DNA from 3 places in the Spirillospora sp. NPDC047418 genome. Region 2 is predicted to be linked to each of the others. Evidence: riboswitches for the same ligand, from Rfam matches in the RefSeq annotation. Region 2 holds a riboswitch; each other region holds the start of a gene.
The links. Region 2 has a riboswitch for thiamine pyrophosphate ahead of thiC (phosphomethylpyrimidine synthase ThiC). Riboswitches for the same ligand answer to the same signal wherever they lie in the genome.
Positions count from the first base shown of each region.

Region 1: linked by a shared signal. The riboswitch ahead of thiO (glycine oxidase ThiO) and the one ahead of thiC (phosphomethylpyrimidine synthase ThiC) in region 2 are both predicted to bind thiamine pyrophosphate.
Region 3: linked by a shared signal. The riboswitch ahead of ABZ806_RS36015 (purine-cytosine permease family protein) and the one ahead of thiC (phosphomethylpyrimidine synthase ThiC) in region 2 are both predicted to bind thiamine pyrophosphate.

Region 1 covers NZ_JBEYTW010000013.1:42,289-46,709, forward strand. Annotated here, with positions in the region: gene ABZ806_RS10840 (serine/threonine-protein kinase) at 1-149, shown strand, start outside; gene ABZ806_RS10845 (hypothetical protein) at 165-329, opposite strand; gene thiE (thiamine phosphate synthase) at 393-1,061, opposite strand; gene ABZ806_RS10855 (Rv2175c family DNA-binding protein) at 1,188-1,562, opposite strand; gene ABZ806_RS10860 (NAD(P)/FAD-dependent oxidoreductase) at 1,644-2,858, opposite strand; TPP riboswitch at 2,954-3,066, shown strand; gene thiO (glycine oxidase ThiO) at 3,056-4,180, shown strand; gene thiS (sulfur carrier protein ThiS) at 4,177-4,377, shown strand; gene ABZ806_RS10875 (thiazole synthase) at 4,379-4,421, shown strand, end outside.
Region 2 covers NZ_JBEYTW010000028.1:28,255-32,675, reverse strand. Annotated here, with positions in the region: gene ABZ806_RS19360 (sugar phosphate nucleotidyltransferase) at 1-22, opposite strand, end outside; gene clsA (cardiolipin synthase ClsA) at 19-726, opposite strand; gene ABZ806_RS19350 (sensor histidine kinase) at 847-2,007, opposite strand; TPP riboswitch at 2,319-2,432, shown strand; gene thiC (phosphomethylpyrimidine synthase ThiC) at 2,428-4,149, shown strand; gene ABZ806_RS19340 (TetR/AcrR family transcriptional regulator) at 4,344-4,421, shown strand, end outside.
Region 3 covers NZ_JBEYTW010000089.1:23,922-28,342, forward strand. Annotated here, with positions in the region: gene ABZ806_RS35995 (FAD-binding oxidoreductase) at 1-678, opposite strand, end outside; gene ABZ806_RS36000 (response regulator) at 964-1,671, shown strand; gene ABZ806_RS36005 (SSI family serine proteinase inhibitor) at 1,697-2,158, opposite strand; gene ABZ806_RS36010 (rhodanese-like domain-containing protein) at 2,206-2,541, shown strand; TPP riboswitch at 2,586-2,703, shown strand; gene ABZ806_RS36015 (purine-cytosine permease family protein) at 2,696-4,069, shown strand; gene ABZ806_RS36020 (PAS domain S-box protein) at 4,155-4,421, shown strand, end outside.

The DNA of each region.
Region 1 (4,421 bases), on a different contig from region 2:
CCGCGCCGCAGCTCGTCCGGGCGCTGCGAGGGGGCCAGGGCCCGGCGCCGCGGCCGCGCCCGACCCGGATACCGCGCTACCGCTGGCGGATGATGGTCGCGCTCGGCGCGGTCGTCGTCGCCGGGTTCGCGCTCGGCATGATGTTCTGACGGGCCGGTCCGGTCCTACCAGTGCGGCGGGCGGTCCTCCAGAAGGCGCGCGTCGTTGTCGTCGGTCGCGCGCCAGTCGCCCCAGCCCGTGTCGGTGTCGTCGGACGTCTGGTCGGGCAGGATCTCCAGGTCGTCGTCCAGGTCGACGGTGCGGTCGTCGTCGTCAGGTCCCACGCTCATGATCCCCATTGTCGGTGATCGCCCGAGCGGCCCGCGCCGCGGCCCCCCGCCGGGCCGGGCGGGTCAGCCCGCCAGCCGGCGCGCGAACTCGGCCGCCGCGGCGCCGGGATCGTCCGCCTCGGTGATGGCCCGCACCACCACGACCCGCGTCGCGCCCGCCGCGAGCACCTCGCCGAGGTTCCCGAGGTCGATGCCGCCGATCGCGAACCACGGCCGCGGGACCCGCTGCGCCGCCGTGTACTCCAGCAGCTTCGGGCCGGGCGCGGGCCGGCCCGGCTTGGTCGGCGTGGGCCAGACCGGACCCGCGCAGAAGTAGTCGACGCCGGGCTCGGCGGCCGCCGCCGACGCCTGCTCGTCGGAGTGCGTGGACCGGCCGACCAGCATGTCGCCGCCGACGATCTCGCGGGCGGCGGGCACCGGCAGGTCGTCCTGGCCGAGGTGCAGCACGTCCGCGCGGACGGCCTGCGCCACGTCGGCCCGGTCGTTGACCGCGAGCAGCGCCCCGTGCCGCTCGCAGGCCGCCCGGAAGATCTCCAGGTAGGTCATCTCGTCGCGGGCCTCCAGGCCCTTCTGCCGGAGCTGGACGATGTCGACGCCGTTCGCGAGGACGGCGTCCAGGAAGTCCGGCAGGTCCCGCCGCCGCTCCCGCGCGTCGGTGCAGAGGTAGAGGCGGGCCCGGCTGAGGCGGGCGCGCAGCGCGACGGCGCGTTCGGAGGGGAGATGCCTGGACACGGCGGAGGAACGTCCTTTCAGCGGCGGTCGGTCGTACGGGATCGCGGGGCCGCGCGGCGGGGGCGTCCCGCCGCACGGCCCCGCGATCGTGTCACGTGCGTTGTCTTCCGTTGATACCGGTCGGTTCTAGAAGGCGAGGGCCTGGGCTCGGCGGCGGACCTCGGTCCCCCGGTTCTCGGTGAGCGCGTCCACCGGCGTCCCCGGCAGGGTGTCGTCGGCGGTGAACAGCCAGCGGATGGTCTCCACGTCGTCGAACCCCGCGTCCGACAGGAGGGTCAGTGTGCCGGGCAGCCCCTTGATGACCTGGCCGTCCTTGATGAAGGCCGCGGGCACCATCGGCTCACCGCCCCGGCGCACCGCGAGGATGCGGTGCTCGTGGATGAACTGCTTGATCCGGTTGGACTTGATCCCGAGTCGGTCGGCGGTCTCGCGGAGGGTGAGCCACTCGCCGGCGAGGGCGTCGGTCCGGGGGTCGAGTGCGCTGTCAACGGTTGCGTGCATCTGCGTCACGCCCCCTTGCTACCACGCCTCCGGAACGCTCAAACCCCCTGGACAGCCGATCCGCCGCCGCGGCGATCGCCATCAGCGAACGGCCTGCCGGACGGGGACGTCCGGGTCGGCGATCGCCACGGGGTCCACCGGCGTCCCGGCGGCGATCACCCGCCTCGCCTGCACCAGGTCGCGGGGCCGGTCGACGGCGAGGATCGCGTCGAGCCGGTCGCCGGTGAGCCACACCACCGACCACTTGCGGCCGGACGGGTCGCCGCGGTGGACGAGCCGCTCGGCGGCGGCGTGGCTGCCCGCGTACTGGACCATGCGCCCGAACTGCTCGGACCAGAAGTACGGGGCGGCGTCGTAGGCGGCGTCCTGCCCGAGGAGCGCCGCGGCGGCGGTCTCGGGCGCGTTGAGGGCGGTGTCCCAGTGCTCGACGAGGAGCCGCCGCCCGTAGCGCGCCGACCACCAGGCGGCGCAGTCGCCGACCGCAACGATGTCCGGGCGGAGGGCGCCGGGCTCCTCCTCGCCCTGGTAGGCGCGGAACGAGCCGTCGGTGACCACGCCGCGCTGCACCAGCAGGCCGGAGCCGTCCAGCCAGGACACCTCCGGGCGGACGCCGATGCCGACCACGACCTCGTCGGCCTCGATCCGGCCGCCGCCGGCGAGGGCCAGGCCGCCCTCCTCGACCGCCGCGACCTTCACGCCGGTGCGCAGCTCGACGCCCGCCTCGGCGTACCAGGGGGCGGTCAGCGCGCCCACCTCCGGCCCGATCGCGTGGGCGATCGGGGTGTCGGCCGCCTCCACGACGGTGACCCGGCAGCCCTTCTTCGCGGCGGTGGTCGCGACCTCCGCGCCGATCCAGCCGGCCCCGACGATCACGATCCGGGCGCCCTCGGTGAGCCGGGACCGCAGGTCGCGGGAGTCGTCGACGGTCCGCAGGACGTGCTGGCGGCCGTCCCCCGGCAGCGTGACCGGGGCCGCGCCGGTCGCGATGACCAGCCCGTCGAACGGCAGGCCGCCCGCCGTGGACGCGAGCACGCCGCCGCGTCCCGGCGCGTGCAGGTCCAGGCCGGTGGCGCGCTCGCCGAGCAGCAGGTCGCAGCGCAGCGCGTCCCAGTCCGCGTCGACGGTCGTGTCGTCGGACTCGCCCGCGAGGACGGCCTTCGACAGCGGCGGCCGGTCGTAGGGCCGGTGCCGCTCCGCCGACACGAGCGTCAGCGCGCCCCCGTACCCCTTGCCCCGCAGGGCCTCCACGGCGCGCACGCCGGCCAGCCCGCCACCCACGACGATCACGCTCTCCATGAAGGCCAGCCTAATGCGCCGCGATTTTCGGGTGGACACCTGTCCAGATGATGGACGGCTCCGCCGAGGTCGTAGGGTGGGAACCGGGTAAAAACGTTACAGAGCGCGGGAGTCCGGTGCGACCGGGCTGAGAGGGCGGCTGACCGGGCCGCCGACCGCCGGACCTGATCCGGATCATGCCGGCGAAGGGAGCGCGCATGCAGATCGCGATCGTGGGAGCGGGCGTCATCGGCCTCGCGACCGCCTGGCGCACCGCGGCGGGGGGCGCCGCGGTCACGGTGATCGACCCGTCCCCCGCGAGCGGCGCCTCGTCGGTGGCGGCGGGCATGCTCACCCCGGTCAGCGAGCTGACCTACGGCGAGGAGCCGCTGCTGCGGCTCGGCCTCGCCTCCCGCGACCGGTACGGCGCGTTCGTCGCCGAACTGGAGGAGCTGACCGGCCTCGGGACCGGGTACCGCACCGACGGGCTGCTCCAGGTCGCGTTCGACTCCGACGACCTGACCTACCTCGACGACCTGCGCCGCTTCCAGGAGAGCCTCGGCATCCCCGTCCAGGCGCTGACCGGCCGGGAGAGCCGCCGGGCGGAGCCGATGCTCGCGCCGGGCGTGCGCGGCGGGCTGCTCGCCCCGCGCGACGGCTCGATCGACCCGCGCCGGCTCACCGCGGCACTGCTCGCGGCGGCCGAGCGGCTCGGCGTGCGGCTGGTCCGGCGGCGGGCCGTGCGTCTGCTGACCGAGGGCGGCGCGGCGGCCGGAGTCGCCCTGGACGACGGGACGGAGATCCGCGCCGACCGGGTGCTCATCGCCGCCGGGCCCTGGTCGGGCGATCTGGAGGGGCTGCCGCCGGGAGCCGTCCCGCCCGTCCGCCCGGTGAAGGGCCAGGTGATGCGGCTCCGCACCCGGACGCCCTTCCTCACCCGGACCACGCGCGGCCTGGTCCGCGGCTCGTCGGTCTACCTGGTGCCGCGCGCGGACGGCGAGATCGTCCTCGGCGCCACCCAGGAGGAGCTGGGCTTCGACCGGCGGGTCACCGCCGGCGGGCTGTGGGAGCTGCTGCGGGACGCCCGCGAGCTGCTGCCCGGCATCACCGAGCTGGAGTTCGCCGAGGTCGCCGCCGGGCTGCGGCCCGGCTCCCCGGACAACGCGCCGGTCATGGGCCCGGCCGGGCCGCCCGGCCTGTTCGTCGGCACCGGGCACTTCCGCAACGGCGTCCTGCTGACCCCGGTGAGCGCCGACATCCTGTCCGCGATGCTGCTGGACGCCCCCGTCCCCGAGGTCGCCGGGCCGTTCTCCCCGGCCCGTTTCTCCGAGGTGCGAGCATGAAGGTGATCGTCAACGGCGAGCCGCGCGAGCTGCCGGAGGGCACGAGCGTCGCCGCGGTCGTCGCGTCGGTGAGCGCCGCCGGGACCGGCGTGGCGGCCGCGCTGAACGACGAGGTCGTCCGCCGTTCCGCGTGGGAGACGACGGTGCTGCGCGAGGACGACCGCATCGAAGTGCTCACCGCCGTGCAAGGAGGCTGACATGTCGGATCCGCTGGTCATCGCCGGGGAGGAGCTGGGCTCCC
Region 2 (4,421 bases):
CCGCCATCACGACGGCCTTCATCGGGGGGTCTCAGCTCCCTTCTGGTCGCCGGCCGGCGGTTCCGCGCCCGGTCCGCCCCGGTCGCCCGGTTCGCCCCGGTCATCCGGTTCGGGCGGGGTGTCCGGCCCGGGGGCCGGGGGCGAGCCGCGGCCGGCCGACACCAGTTGCCGCGTCTGCGTCCAGTAGAGGACGGCCGACCACCAGTACAGGCCCGTCCCCCAGATGGCGAAGGACCATCCGATGACCTTCGCCGCGGTCGCCGCGCCGCCGCCGTGGTCGCCCAGCAGCAGCAGCGGGAACGCGTACAGCAGGCACATGGTGCCCGCCTTCCCGATGAAGTGGACGGGAAGCGTGCCGCCGTACCCGAGCCGCCGCACGATCGGCGCGATCGGCAGGATCGCGAACTCCCGGGCGACCAGCAGCACCACCAGCCACAGCGGGATGATGTCGCGGATCGTGAGCCCGATCAGCGTGGCGAGGATGTAGAGGCGGTCGGCGGCCGGGTCGAGCACCGTCCCGAGCCTGCTGGTCTGGTTCAGCGCGCGCGCCAGCTTGCCGTCCAGCCAGTCCGACAGGCCGGCGAACACCAGCACGCCGAGCGCCCACCAGTCGGCCTCGGCGAGAATGAGCCACAGGAACAGCGGGACGCCCACGAGCCGGGCCATGCTCAGCATGTTGGGCACCGTGAAGATCCGGTCCTGCGGGGCCTGCTGCAGAGTGGTCACCGACGCGTTCGCCTCCCCTGGTCCCCTTGATCCTGACCCTACCGGTAAGGGTTGGAAAGCCCTCGACGGCGTCGGACCGGTGAGTCGGGCGCGGCGGGGCCCGTCCGGGGGCGGTCCCGGTCATCGCGGGCTGACGGCGTCCGCGAGCGGCAGGACGGCCGTCACCACGAATCCGCCGCCCTCCCCCGGACCGGCGTCGAGGGTCCCCCCGACGCTGCGCGCCCGCTCGATCATCCCGAGGATCCCGAACCCCTCGGGAGTGCCGCCGGACGGCCCGTTCCCGTCGTCGGCGACGCGCACGACGAGCCCGCCGCCGTCGCGCGTGAGGCGCACCGTGGCGCGCCTCGCCGCGGAATGCTTGACAACGTTGGTCAAGGCCTCCTGGACGATCCGGTACGCGGCGACGCCGATCTCCGGCGGCAGCGTCCCGAGGCCGCCGTCCGCCAGCCGCACGTCGAGCCCGCCGCCGCGCGCCGCCCGCACGAGGTCGCCGATGCCGTCCGGGCCGGGCAGCGTCCCGGACGCCGCCACGTCGGTGCCGCGCAGGACCTGCAGCGTGCCGCGCAGCTCGGTCCGGGCGTCCCGGCAGGTGCCCGCGATCGACGCGAGCGCCTCGGCCAGCTCCGCCCGGTCGAGCGGCCGGTCCCCGCGCACCAGGTGGGCCGCCGCGCCGGCCTGCACGCCGATCAGCGTGATGCTGTGCGCGAGGAGGTCGTGCAGGTCGCGGGCGATCCGCAGCCGCTCCTCGGCGACCCGCCGCCGCGCCTCCTCCTCCCGCGTGCGCTCGGCCCGCTCGGCCCGCTCGGTGATCGTCGCGAGGCGCGCGCGGTGCACCCGCCACACCTGGACGGCGATCACGACCGACACCACGGCCTCGATGACCGCGACCTGCTCCCGGACGGAGCTGCCGCCCGCCCGCATCGCCATCCCGAGCACGCACACGGCCAGCAGGAACGCGGCGACGCCGAGGACGATCCGCACCCGCCGCCCGAGGACGGCGTAGGCGAACAGCGCGATCACCTCGGCGGGCACGAGCGCGTGGTGCTGGTACTGCGCGAGGTGGTACGGGAGCACCAGGACCACCAGCGCCACCAGCGCCGGCGCCGGCCACCGCCGGATCACCGCGAGCGGCACGTGCGCCGCGGCCAGCAGCAGCGCCCCGGCCGCGTCCAGTTCCCGGACTCCGGGCCACGCCACCGCCGCGGCCGCCGCGATGCCCGCCAGCGCCATCGCGGGCAGGGCGTCCCTTGCCGTCGCACCGATCCGAGGCAGCGTCACCACCCGCCCATCCTCCCGGATCCCCGCGACCACCGCACACCGCCCCCGCACACCGCTCTCGGACACCGCCCCCGCCCGGCGATCCCGCGCGGCGGTCCCGCCCGGCGATCCCGCGCGGCGGTCCCGCCCGGCGATCCCGGGCGGACAGCCGGACAGCCGGACAGCCGGACGGCCGGGCGGCCGGACGGCCGGGCGGCGGGGCGGCCGGGCGCGGAGGGCGGCGGGGCGGCCGGGCGCGGAGGGCGGCGCGCGGGCGCGTCCTACCCCAGGGGCGGCGGTTGCGGCAACGGGGGTGCGGCGGGTTAGCGTCGGGCACGACAGATCGCGGGGGCCCGGCGAACCGGGCTGAGATAGCGGCTGGGACGGCCGCTGACCGCATGAACCTGACCGGGTAATGCCGGCGTAGGGAGAGATCGAGTCGTCATGACACAACACGTGGTTCCAGCCGCCCGCAAGACCTACCTGCGGGGTTCGCGCCCCGACATCCGGGTCCCCATGCGGGAGGTGCCGCTGACCAGCGGCGACGCCGTCGTGCTGTACGACACGTCGGGGCCGTGCACCGATCCGGCCGTGGAGACCGACGTCCGCCGGGGACTGCCCGCGCTGCGGGAGGCGTGGATCGCCGAGCGCGGCGACACCGCCCCGTACGCCGGGCGGCCCGTGCGCCCCGCGGACGACGGGCGGCGCACGCCCGTTCCGGAGGACCTGCTGCCGCGGCGGCCGCGCCGCGCGACCGGCGGCGCGGTGACGCAGCGCGCGTACGCGCGGCGGGGCGAGATCACACCGGAGATGGAGTTCGCCGCGCTGCGGGAGGGGGTGGCACCGGAGTTCGTCCGGGACGAGCTGGCGGCCGGGCGCGCGGTGCTGCCCGCGAACGTCAACCATCCCGAGATCGAGCCGATGGTCATCGGCCGCAACTTCCTGGTGAAGGTGAACGCCAACATCGGGAACTCGGCGGTGGCGTCCTCGATCGAGGACGAGGTCGAGAAGATGACGTGGGCGACCCGCTGGGGCGCCGACACCGTCATGGACCTGTCGACCGGGAAGGACATCCACACGACGCGGGAGTGGATCCTGCGGAACTCGCCGGTGCCGGTCGGGACCGTCCCGCTGTACCAGGCGGTGGAGAGGGTGGGCGGCGACCCGGCGGAGCTGACCTGGGAGGTCTTCCGGGACACGGTGGTCGAGCAGGCCGAGCAGGGCGTCGACTACATGACCGTCCACGCGGGGGTGCTGCTGCGGTACGTGCCGCTGACGGCACGCCGCAGGACCGGGATCGTGTCGCGGGGCGGTTCGATCATGGCGGCGTGGTGCCTGGCGCACCACGAGGAGAACTTCCTGTACACCCGCTTCCGGGAGCTGTGCGAGATCTTCGCCGCCTACGACGTCACCTGGTCGCTCGGGGACGGCCTGCGCCCCGGCTCCATCGCGGACGCCAACGACGAGGCGCAGTTCGCCGAGTTGCGCACGCAGGGCGAGCTGACGGCGATCGCCGCCGGGTACGGCAACCAGGTGATGAACGAGGGGCCCGGCCACGTCCCGATGCACAAGATCAAGGAGAACGTCGACCGGCAGCAGGAGTGGTGCGGCGGGGCGCCGTTCTACACGCTCGGCCCGCTGACCACCGACATCGCGCCCGGCTACGACCACATCACCTCGGCGATCGGCGCCGCGATGATCGGCTGGCACGGCACGGCGATGCTCTGCTACGTGACGCCGAAGGAGCACCTCGGGCTGCCGGACCGCGAGGACGTCAAGGCCGGCGTCATCGCCTACAAGATCGCCGCGCACGCCGCCGACCTCGCCAAGGGCCACCCGGGGGCGCAGGCGTGGGACGACGCGCTGTCGGACGCCCGGTTCGACTTCCGGTGGGAGGACCAGTTCAACCTGTCCCTCGACCCGGACACCGCCCGCGCGTTCCACGACGCGACGCTGCCGGCGGCGCCGGCGAAGACCGCGCACTTCTGCTCGATGTGCGGCCCGCACTTCTGCTCCATGAAGATCACCCGGGACGTCCGGCGGTACGCGGCCGAGCGCGGCCTGGACGGCGAGGCCGCCCTCGCCGCCGGGATGCGGGAGAAGGCCGCGGAGTTCACCGCCGCCGGCGGGCGGCTCCATCTCCCGCTCTCCCCCGGGGATTCCTGACGTAGGCGCAGGTCGGCGCGGGCCCGCCGCACACCGGACGCGGCACCGGACGCGGCACCGGACGCGGCGGGCCCGGCCATCCCGGCGCGGGCCGGGCGCGGCGGCGCGGCTAGTATCGAGGGACCGTTCCAAAGCCGCGGACCCCCCCGAATCGCCGCAGGCCCGTACCCGCCGGGAAAGGACCGACGACTCACGTGACCAGCGACGACACGCCGCAGGCCCCCGCCCGTGCGGTGCGGGCCGACGTGCGCCGCAACCGGGCGCGGCTGCTC
Region 3 (4,421 bases), on a different contig from region 2:
GATCTCGCGGAAGAGCTCGAACACCTCGCCGCCGCGCGCGTCCGGCCAGATGACCCTCCCGCCGTACAGGTGGGGCGCCGGGTGCAGATCGAACTCCAGTGACGTCACCAGGGCGAAGTCGCCTCCGCCGCCCCTCAGCCCCCAGAACAACTCGGCATCGGACGCCTCGGTCACCCGGTGCTGGTCTCCGTCGGCGTCGACGATGTCGAAGGCGCGCACACTGTCGGCGGCCCAGCCGTATTTGCGTCCGAACCAGGACAGGCCCCCGCCCAGCGTGTAGCCGGTCACGTTGACCACCGGCGAGCTGCCTGCCAGCCCGGTCAGGCCATGGGGCCCGGCCTCCGACAGCACCTGCCCCCAGTTCACCCCCGCGCCTACCTGAGCCACCCGTTCGGACGCACGCACCCGCACGTCGTCCAGCAGTGTGGTGCGCAGCAGGATCGTGCCCTCGACGTCGCCCGATGCGTCATGACCGCTGGCCTGGGCGGTCACTGTGAGGCCCGACCGTTGTGCGTAGCGGACGAGCGCGGCCACGTCCTCGGCGTCCGCGGCCTCCACCACGGCCGCCACCGGCTGCTCGACCGCCAGATTCCAGGCCCTGCGCGCCGCATCGAACCCGTCATCATCCGGCCGCCAGACCCGTCCCTTGACCACGCTTCGCAGATCGTCCCCCGTCATACCGGCCCCCTTCCCGGACGACATGAACAGACACTTCGTGCGGCTGCCATGCGCGTCTTGCCCTCGGGCACGGGCGACGGGCTACGGCGAGTTCCTGTCGCAGATGTTCGCCGGCGCCGCGGCCTCGGCGGCTGGCTGTGAGCACCGCCGAGTAGGCGGTGGCGCCGGCGGCTACTACGGCGGCAGTACTTCTCGGATACTGCGTAGAGAGGGTTACGCGGCCGCCCTGCGTCGTTACGGTCGGGGCGTGACGAGGCCGGCCCGCTGCGTGGAAGAGAAGACGGCGTGATCCGCGTGGCGCTGGCGGACGACCAGGTCCTGGTGCGGGCGGGCTTCCGGGCGCTCCTTGAGGATGCGGACGACATGGAGGTCGTCGCCGAGTGCGGGGACGGCGAGAAGGCCGTGCGCCAGGCCGTGGAGTTCCGTCCCGACGTGATCCTCATGGACGTCCAGATGCCGGTCCTCGACGGGATCGAGGCCACCCGCCGCATCACCGGCGATCCGCGGCTGGAGGACGTCCGGGTGATGATCCTGACGTCCTACGAGTTCGACGACTACGTCTACGGGGCGATCGAGGCGGGTGCCAGCGGTTTCCTGGTGAAGGACACCGAACCGATGGAGCTGATCATGGGCGTGCGGGCCCTCGCCCGCGGGGACGCGCTGCTGGCGCCCAGGGTGACGCGGCGGCTGTTCAGCGAGTTCGCGTCCCGGATCGCCCCTCCGCCGGCGGCCGCGGAACTGGGTACGCTCACCGCCCGCGAGCACCAGATCCTGGCGCTGGTGGCCGAGGGGCTGTCCAACGAGGAGATCGCCGGACGGCTGGTGGTGTCGCCGGCCACCGTCAAGACCCATGTGAGCCGCATCCTGGCCAAACTCGGGGTCCGCGACCGCGCGCAGCTCGTCGTCCTGACCTACGAGACGGGGCTGGTCCGCCCGGGTCGGCTGAGCGGGAGCGTCAGGCCCCGGCGGGTGCCGGGGCCTGACCTCGGGTGACCGAGCCCGAACGGGGAGGGCTTGGTCAGCGGACCTTGGGGACGGTGCCGAAGACGGGGGCCACCTCGGTCCAGCGGTGGAGCTGGCAGCCGTCCTGGCGGGTGAACTTGGTGTCGATGTCCTTGGTCTGCCAGGTGCCCTTGACCGTGGCGACCTCAGGGCCGCCGTAGATCTTGGTGCACATCTGGTCCTTCGGGACGGGTTTGAAGGGGTCGGTGGCCTTGGTCAGGGCCGCGCATGCGTCGGCGGCCTTCGGGTGGGTACCGCCAGGTGGATCGCAGGTCAGCGTCCAGGTCTTGGCGGGTGCCTCCGCGGAGGCCCTGACGGTGATGGTCAGTGAGTCGGCGGGTGTGCCGGAGGGCTGAACGGACGTCGTGCCGGACGGCGCTTCGGCGGGGTTTCCGTTGGCCTGTTCGTCGCCGCAGGCGGCCAGGGTCAGGAGCATGGCCAGCCCGGGTGCGGCGAACAGGAGCGTCCGATACCGCATACGTGATTCGACGCGGGGTGGGTTTGCGCGGTTCCATGGGAGGCGTGATGAATTTCGGGGAAGACGTGCCGGCCGTCGGTGCGGCCGACGTTCCGCAGGGCGGCTATCTGCTGGACGTCCGTGAGCAGGACGAATGGGACGCGGGCCACGCGCCCGAGGCGGTCCACATCCCCATGCGGCAGCTCGGCGACCGCGCCGGGGAGATCCCGCGCGACCGGGAGGTCTTCGTGATCTGCCGGTCCGGGCAGCGGTCCGCGCAGGTGACGGTGGCGCTGAACCAGGCGGGCTGGCTGGCGAAGAACGTCGGCGGCGGGATGAAGAGCTGGGCGGAGGCCGGGCGTCCGATGGAGGGCACCGGCGGCGTCCCGCCATATGTGGCGTGATCGTCCCTTTTGGTGGATGACGCGCGGTTGTACGATCGGGACCGACCGATAACCGCGGGAGCTCGGGCCAAGAGCCGGGCTGAGAGGGCGGCCTCCAGGGCGTCGCCGACCGCATGAACCTGTCCGGGTAATGCCGGCGTAGGGAGCGTGTCCCGTGACGTCCGATGTCGAGAAGCGCCCTCGGGGCGAGCGGCCGAGCAACGAGGTCCCCTTCACCCTCGACGAACCCGCCCCCAAGGTCCTCGGGTTCTGGGACCAGAGCGCGTTCTGGGCCAACCTCGGTGTCAGCCTGCTGGCCTTCTCCGGTGCCTACACGGTCCTGGCGCCGGACAGTGACGGCAAACCGACCATCTCCATCATGGCGGGCATCGTCGCGATGGCCGTCGGGACGATCATCGGCGGGCTGATGCTGGGCCTCGCCGCGGTCCCGGGGGCCCGCACCGGCCAGCCCGCGATGGTGCTGCTGCGCGGCCTGTTCGGCGCGCGGCTGTCGTACGCGCCGACGATCCTGAACATCGCGCAGCTCGTCGGCTGGGGGACGTTCGAGCTGATCGTCATCGCGGACGCGGCCCGCGAGCTGTGGGACGGGGTGCCCCGCTGGGGGTACGTCGTCGCCGCCGGAGTGATCACCACCGTGCTGACGGTGTGGCCGCTCGGGTCCGTGCGGCTTCTGCGCCGGTATGTGACGGTGGCGGTGGCGATCGCGCTCGTCTACTTCTACGTGGAGCTCGTCCGGCAGCCGCTGCCCGACCTCACGGAGGGGTCGTGGGGCGGCTTCTGGATCGGCGCGGACGCGGCACTGGCGGTGTCGATCTCCTGGGTTCCGGTCGCCGCCGACTACACCCGGCATTCCCGGACGGAGCGGGCGGCGTTCGGTGCGGCGTCCGTCGGCTACTCGGTCACGCAGATCATCGCCTACGTGCTCGGCCTGCTGGCGCTCGCGCTGGTCGCGGGCGACACCAGTCGGGTGTTCGACCCGTTCCTCGGCGCCTCGCTCGGCGTGGTGTTCTTCGCGATCTTCGTGCTGCGGGAGGCGGACCAGTCGTTCGCCGACACCTACTCCACCGCCGTGTCGATCCAGAACCTCTTCCCGCGCGCCGACCGCCGGGTGCTGAGCGTGCTGCTCGGCGCGGGCATCACCGTCCTCGCGCTGGCCCTCGACATCGACGACTACGCGGGCTTCCTGACCCTGATCGGCTCGGTGTTCGTGCCGATGCTGGGCGTTCTGGCGGCCGATTTCTTCCTCGGACGGCGGCGCCGCCCGGCCACGGGGGGCAAGGCGGACCTGGACGGGTGGGACGTGTCCCGGCGGGCGCCGTCGCGCTGGGGGATGATCGCGGCCTGGGCGGTCGGGTTCGTCGTCTACCAGTTGATCAACCCCGGCACGGTCGAGCGCTGGGCGGGCTTCTGGCGGGACGTCCAGGACGCGCTGCACTTCGCCCCGCAGAGCTGGATGAGCGCCTCGCTGCTGTCGTTCCTGGTCGCAGCGGTCGCCGCGCTGCTCATCGGCAGGATTACCAGGCGGTAGCCTTACCAAAAGGTAAGGTTCACGTGGCAATTTTCGATGCAAGTTACCCGGCGGCGTGCCGGAGTCCGGTGGCACGATGACAGGCGTGTACCAGCACGTCCACGATCCGATCGCGCGGGCCGTCATCGAGAGCGCCGCCGACGCCATCGTGGCCGTTGACCAGCGGCATCGGGTGACCGTGTGGAACCCGGCCGCCGAGCGCATGTTCGGCTGGAGCGCCGCGGAGATGATCGGGCGCGTCCCGCCGATCGTCCCGGACGAGCTGAAGGCCGAGCACAACGCCGTTCAGGAGCGGTTGCTCACCCGGCCCGCCGGCGAGGGCGACAACGGGCAGATCTCGATCGCGACCCGC